Regions from separate parts of the Anoxybacillus ayderensis genome, predicted to be linked through region 2. Evidence: a T-box and tRNA genes for the amino acid it is inferred to sense, from the RefSeq annotation. Region 2 holds a T-box; the other holds one or more tRNA genes.

Region 1 (3,419 bases), on a different contig from region 2:
TGCGGCGCTCTCCTTCGGTCGTCGCTTGCGCTTCTTGCAATTTTTTCGTTAAGTTGTTAAAGCTGAGCGCAAGTTGTCCAATTTCATCATACCCATATACTTTTACTTTCCGTGAAAAATTACCTTTGGCCATCGCTAATGCTTGTTTACGCATATCTGAAATTGGACGGGTAATCGTTTGCGCTAGTAAAATGCCTAGCAACGCTGTAATGACTAAAGCGATTCCTGTTCCGGTCGCTAAAATGTTATTAATTTGCCTCATCTGTGCGAAAACATTTTCCATCGAGGCGATAACATAAATAGCGCCTTTTATTTCGTTCTTTACTTTAATTGGAGTCGAGGAAATATACATGCGATGACCTGTTTTCGGATCGACAAGCATTTTTTCTGTCATTTCGCCCGCGACTAACGTTCGTTTAATTAGTAAATCTGTCGTACGTTTTCCGACAATATTTTGATTGTATGGGTTCGATGTGCCTAATACTTTACTTTTATTATCAATAACGCGCACTTCAGAAATATCTTGTGACACGAAATCTTGTAAAATCGCGCGAATTTCTTCTTCTATTGTAGGACTTTTTTTATCGCGTTCTTTATTCATTTCTTGTTCAATATTATAAGCAAGCAAAATTACGCGCTCATTCAAAGAGTTTTTAAAGTTTTCAACGAGTTGCGCTTCTAATTGGCGCACGAAATAAGCCCCGATAATTTGCATCGCAATTAAAATAAGCAAAATGTAAATCAAGGCAAATTTCACGTGAATTGATTGGAATATACTTACTTTTCTCATGCGGTTACTCCTGTTCCGGATTTCGTAAATAATATCCTACCCCTCGTCTCGTCACAATCCACGTCGGATGCGAAGGGTTGTCCTCAATTTTTTCACGCAAACGTCGAACCGTTACATCAACGGTACGCACATCGCCAAAATAATCGTATCCCCATACCGTTTGAAGTAAATGTTCACGTGTCATCACTTGACCGATATGTTTCGCTAAGTAGTGAAGAAGTTCAAACTCGCGGTGAGTTAATTCAATTTCCTCGCCTCGTTTAGATACAATATAAGCGTCTGGATGAATGGTGAGCGAACCAATTTTTATTTCGCTCATTTCCTTTACATCTTGTTCTTGTCTTTGTTGATGGCGACGCAAATTAGCTTTCACGCGCGCCAGCAACTCGCGCGTACTAAATGGTTTCGTGACATAATCGTCCGCACCGAGCTCTAGTCCAAGCACTTTATCAATTTCAGAATCTTTCGCTGTCAACATAATGATCGGCATATCGTATTTCTTACGAATTTCGCGGCATACTTCCATACCATCTTTTTGTGGAAGCATAATATCTAATAAAATTAAATCAGGTTGAATATCCTCTACTTTTTGTAGTGCCTCCATCCCGTCGTATGCACAATATACGTCATATCCTTCTTTTCTTAAATTAAATTGCAAAATGTCAGCAATCGGTTTTTCATCATCAACAACTAAAATTTTTTTCTCCATTTATGTTCACTCCCCCAAAAAGGCGTATTTACATATAGTGTACCATGTCACTATTATAAAATAAAAAAGCATAGACACATATATGTATCTATGCTTACAAGTGGCTCGGGACGGAATCGAACCGCCGACACAAGGATTTTCAGTCCTTTGCTCTACCGACTGAGCTACCGAGCCATATGAATTGTAGCTTCATACTTTATTTATTCAAAAACCAAACGTCCTTCGTCCCGCTCTCGGTTTGCTTACGCAAGATGTGCGCCCATGATTATAAAAAAATGGCGGTTCCGACGGGATTCGAACCCGCGATCTCCTGCGTGACAGGCAGGCATGTTAACCCCTACACCACGGAACCGTATTCTAACAGACATCTATTATTTTATTATATAATTAGTAATAAGGCAATAGTTTTTTTAAAAAAACGTCGACGAACGAGTCATCGACGTTTTTTCTTATGCATATACGTTACGGACAACATTCGTTTGAGAACGGTCTGGCCCGACAGAGAAAATAGAAAGTGGAATACCTGTCAATTGCGAAATGCGTTCAACGTAACGGCGTGCGTTAGCTGGAAGTTCGTCTAAGCTTTTTACGCCAGTAATATCTTCTGTCCACCCTGGCAATTCTTCATATACAGGTTCGCATTCCGCTAGCACTTTTAAGCTTGCAGGAAACTCTTCTATGATCTGTCCTTTATATCGATAAGCGACGCAAATTTTTAACGTCTCAATACCTGTTAATACATCGATTGAGTTTAAAGATAAATCTGTAATCCCACTAACTCGGCGTGCATGGCGAACAACAACGCTATCGAACCAACCGACACGACGTGGGCGCCCTGTCGTCGTTCCATACTCGCGGCCTACTTCACGAATGCGGTCACCGATTTCATTGTTTAACTCCGTTGGAAACGGACCGTCACCGACACGTGTTGTATATGCTTTAGCTACACCAACAACATGTTTAATTTTTGTCGGACCAACACCTGAACCAATCGTTACCCCACCAGCCACAGGGTTAGATGAAGTAACGAACGGATACGTTCCTTGGTCAATATCTAACATGACGCCTTGGGCGCCTTCAAATAAAACACGACGTCCTTCATCGAGCGCATCGTTTAATACGACGGACGTATCACAAACATACTTTGCGATTTGTTGCCCATATTCATAATATTCATCAAGAATGTGTTCTAGTTTAAATCCTTCAACACCGTACACTTTTTCAAAAAGTACGTTTTTCTCCGCTAAATTACGGGCTAATTTTTCTTCAAATACTTCACGGTCGAGCAAATCTGCGATGCGGATGCCGACACGTGCCGCTTTATCCATATAAGCAGGGCCAATTCCTTTTTTCGTCGTTCCGATTTTATTAGCCCCTTTTCGTTCTTCTTCTACTTCATCAAGCTTTAAATGATAAGGCAAAATCACATGGGCACGGTTGCTGATGCGCAAATTTTCCGTGCTTACACCACGCTCGTGTAAATACGCTAATTCTTGCACAAGCGCTTTCGGATCAACAACCATTCCGTTTCCAATGACACAAATTTTATCTTTATAAAAAATGCCAGAAGGAATTAAATGTAATTTATACTTTTCGCCGTTAAATACAATCGTATGTCCGGCGTTATTTCCACCTTGATATCGTGCAATCACTTCTGCATGTTGTGATAAAAAGTCTGTAATTTTTCCCTTTCCTTCATCGCCCCATTGTGTTCCAACAACAACAACTGAAGACATGGCGAGCACCTCCGCTTCATCAATTCCAAACAAAGTAAGTGTACCAAATCAACTACGAAAAATCAATAAAAAACCGAACGTTTATATATGATTTTATGTTTTTTATTCGTATTCAATTAAGCTCCAGGCGGAACGTTCGCATCATCGAAGCGGCGCTCTAAGTTGACAAACTTGTTATACTCTT
Region 2 (3,419 bases):
TTGTTAGAGTTATATTGGTGTCAAATTGATCCGACGGATGATGGCGGGCAATTTCATGATCGTGGTCCGCAATATCGAACAGCTATTTTTTATCATAATGAGCGACAAAAAACATTAGCGGAGCAATCGAAAAAACAACTCGAAGAAAGCGGACGTTTTTCAAAACCGATTGTGACAAAAATTTTACCTGCGACAACGTTTTATCCAGCAGAAGACTATCATCAAAATTACCATAAAAAAAATCCGAAACATTATAAAGAAGACCGCGCTGCCTCAGGTCGCGATGAATTTATTGCGAAACATTGGGGGAACAACGAGTGAAACGAATTGAATCAACAAAAAATGAGCGAGTGAAGCAATGGAAAAAACTTTCAACGAAAAAAGAGCGCGACAAAACCGGGTTGTTTCTCATTGAAGGATTTCATTTAGTCGAAGAGGCAATCAAAAGTGGCGTTCATATCGAAGAACTGATTGTTGCGGAGCATGCGATTATTCCCGCAAGCTGGAACGTTGCACACATTCCGATGACGATCGTGACAAATGACGTGATGAAAACAATTAGCGACACGGAAACACCGCAAGGCATCGCAGCGGTATGCAAACAATTGCATTGGAACGTCGACGATGTACAAACCGCGTTGTTCATTGATGCCGTTCAAGATCCGGGGAATGTCGGGACGATCATTCGCACCGCAGATGCCGCAGGAGTAGACGTCGTTGTTGTTGGTGAGGGAAGCGCAGATATATACAACGCAAAAGTCATTCGTGCCACGCAAGGCTCACTGTTTCATTTCCCTGTTATAAAAGAAGATATCGGGCAATGGATCGCCCGCTTTCAAAATAGGCATATTCCTATTTATGGCACATCGCTTCAACATGGGGTAGACTATCGTTCTGTCGCTCCTTCGTCATCGTTTGCATTAATTGTTGGCAACGAAGGAAGCGGAGTGAATGAGCAATGGCTAAAACAGACGACAACGAACTTATACGTGCCGATTTACGGGAAAGCGGAATCATTAAACGTCGCCATTGCGACAGGCATTTTACTGTATCATTTACAGAAAAAATAAACGTATGCTTACATGATTGCCTTGCACCTGATGGCACATTTGCTTATAATAAATGAAGAATTTCATGATGAAAAGACGATGATCGAGAAGAGTAGCTTGCCGATCGCCATTCAGGGAGAAAACGCCATAGACTGCGAGCGTTTTTATGGTAGAAGCAAGTGAATTCACCTCGGGAGTTGGCGCTTGGACCATTTTGCACATGCAAAATGTAAAGGCGTTCCGGTGTAAACCGTTATCTTAATGAAGTGAGCTATGCGAACGGCATAGCTAACAAGGGTGGTACCGCGGGTGCACTCGTCCCTTATATTAGGGGCGAGTTTTTTTATTTATATCGATCAGAGGAGGGTTTTTATGAAGGAGCGGTTACAACAGCTTCAACAAGAAGCACTTGAAAAAATTGAACAGGCAAACGATTTAAAAGCGCTCAATGACGTGCGCGTCGCATATCTCGGTAAAAAAGGTCCAATTACAGAAGTGCTGCGCGGCATGGGAGCATTGTCTCCTGAAGAGCGTCCTGTCATGGGAGCGCTTGTGAACGAAGTGCGCGAAGTGATTCAAACAGCGCTTGAAGCAAAGCAAGCAACCCTTGAACAAGCAGAAGTCGAGAAAAAACTAGCGGCGGAAGCGATTGACGTGACACTTCCAGGACGTCCGATTAGACGCGGCAATCATCATCCGTTAACGCGCGTCATTGAAGAAATTGAAGATTTATTTATCGGCATGGGCTATACGATTGCTGAAGGACCGGAAGTCGAAAAAGACTATTACAACTTTGAAGCGCTCAATTTGCCAAAAGGTCATCCAGCGCGCGATATGCAAGATTCCTTTTATATTACAGAGGAAATTTTATTGCGCACGCATACGTCACCTGTGCAAGCGCGCACGATGGAAAAACATCAAGGACGCGGTCCAGTAAAAATCATTTGCCCGGGAAAAGTATATCGTCGCGACAACGACGATGCGACACATTCGCATCAATTTACGCAAATTGAAGGGCTTGTCGTCGATGAACATATTCGCATGAGCGACTTAAAAGGAACGTTGCGCGAGTTTGCTCGCAAAATGTTTGGTGAAGACCGCGACATTCGTTTCCGCCCGAGCTTTTTCCCATTTACTGAGCCGTCTGTTGAAGTAGATGTTTCATGTGCCAATTGCGGTGGACACGGTTGCAGCGTATGTAAAGGAACAGGTTGGATTGAAATTTTAGGTGCTGGGATGGTTCATCCGAACGTGCTGGAGATGGCGGGATTTGATTCAAAAAAATATACAGGCTTTGCGTTCGGGATGGGGCCAGAGCGTATTGCGATGTTGAAGTACGGCATTGATGATATTCGTCATTTTTATCAAAACGATGTTCGTTTCTTACAACAATTTAGTCGGGTGTAAAAGGAGGTTGGAACGATGTTTGTTTCATATAAATGGCTACAACAATATGTCGATTTAACAGGCATTACCGCAAAAGAATTGGCTGATCGCATCACAAAAGCAGGCATTGAAGTGGAAAGTGTTGAGGTGCGCAATAAAGGAATACAAGGTGTCGTCATCGGACATGTACTTGAGCGTGAACAACATCCGAATGCTGATAAATTAAGCAAATGTTTCGTTGATATCGGTGAAGGAGAGCCGGTGCAAATTATTTGCGGGGCACCGAACGTCGCAAAAGGACAAAAGGTTGCCGTTGCTAAAGTAGGAGCTGTATTGCCTGGCAACTTTAAAATTAAACGCGCCAAATTGCGCGGTGAGGAATCGAACGGCATGATTTGTTCGTTGCAAGAACTTGGCGTGGAGTCAAAATTAGTGCCGAAAGAATACGCCGACGGCATTTTCGTTTTCCCAAGCGATGCGCCGGTCGGAGCTGATGCGCTAGAACTACTTTACTTAGATGACGAAGTGTTAGAACTTAGTTTAACGCCAAACCGTGCTGATTGCTTAAGTATGATTGGCGTTGCTTATGAAGTAGCGGCTATTTTAGGACGGAGCGTAAAGCTACCGACAATCGAACTTCACGAAAACAGCGAAAGCGTTCATGATTATATTTCTATGCGCGTCGATACGCCAGAAGACAATCCGTTATATGCGGGACGTATTGTGAAAAACGTGAAAATTGGTCCATCCCCTCTTTGGATGCAAGCGCGTTTAATGGCGGCCGGCATTCGCCCACATAATAATGTCGTTGATATTACGAACTACGTTTTACTTGAGTACGGTCAGCCGCTTCATGCGTTTGACTACGATCGCCTCGGTTCAAAAGAAATTGTCGTTCGCCGCGCAAAAGCCGGTGAAACAATCGTGACGCTTGATGATGTAGAGCGCACGCTCACAGAAGAACATCTTGTCATTACAAACGGC

Evidence for each region. A T-box is a leader RNA that pairs with one kind of tRNA and senses whether it is charged. The one in region 2 lies ahead of pheS (phenylalanine--tRNA ligase subunit alpha), so its partner is inferred to be a tRNA-Phe.
Region 1: it has a tRNA-Phe gene. The T-box ahead of pheS (phenylalanine--tRNA ligase subunit alpha) is inferred to sense a tRNA for this amino acid. The anticodon was not compared.

What each region holds. Positions count from the first base shown of each region.
Region 1 covers NZ_JACDUV010000001.1:28,874-32,292, reverse strand. The annotation lists gene walK (cell wall metabolism sensor histidine kinase WalK) at 1-790, opposite strand, end outside; gene yycF (response regulator YycF) at 795-1,499, opposite strand; tRNA gene HNR63_RS00165 (tRNA-Phe) at 1,601-1,673, opposite strand; tRNA gene HNR63_RS00160 (tRNA-Asp) at 1,776-1,851, opposite strand; gene HNR63_RS00155 (adenylosuccinate synthase) at 1,949-3,235, opposite strand; gene dnaB (replicative DNA helicase) at 3,352-3,419, opposite strand, start outside.
Region 2 covers NZ_JACDUV010000004.1:180,592-184,010, forward strand. The annotation lists gene msrA (peptide-methionine (S)-S-oxide reductase MsrA) at 1-321, shown strand, start outside; gene HNR63_RS07555 (TrmH family RNA methyltransferase) at 318-1,070, shown strand; T-box leader at 1,140-1,375, shown strand; gene pheS (phenylalanine--tRNA ligase subunit alpha) at 1,422-2,456, shown strand; gene pheT (phenylalanine--tRNA ligase subunit beta) at 2,472-3,419, shown strand, end outside.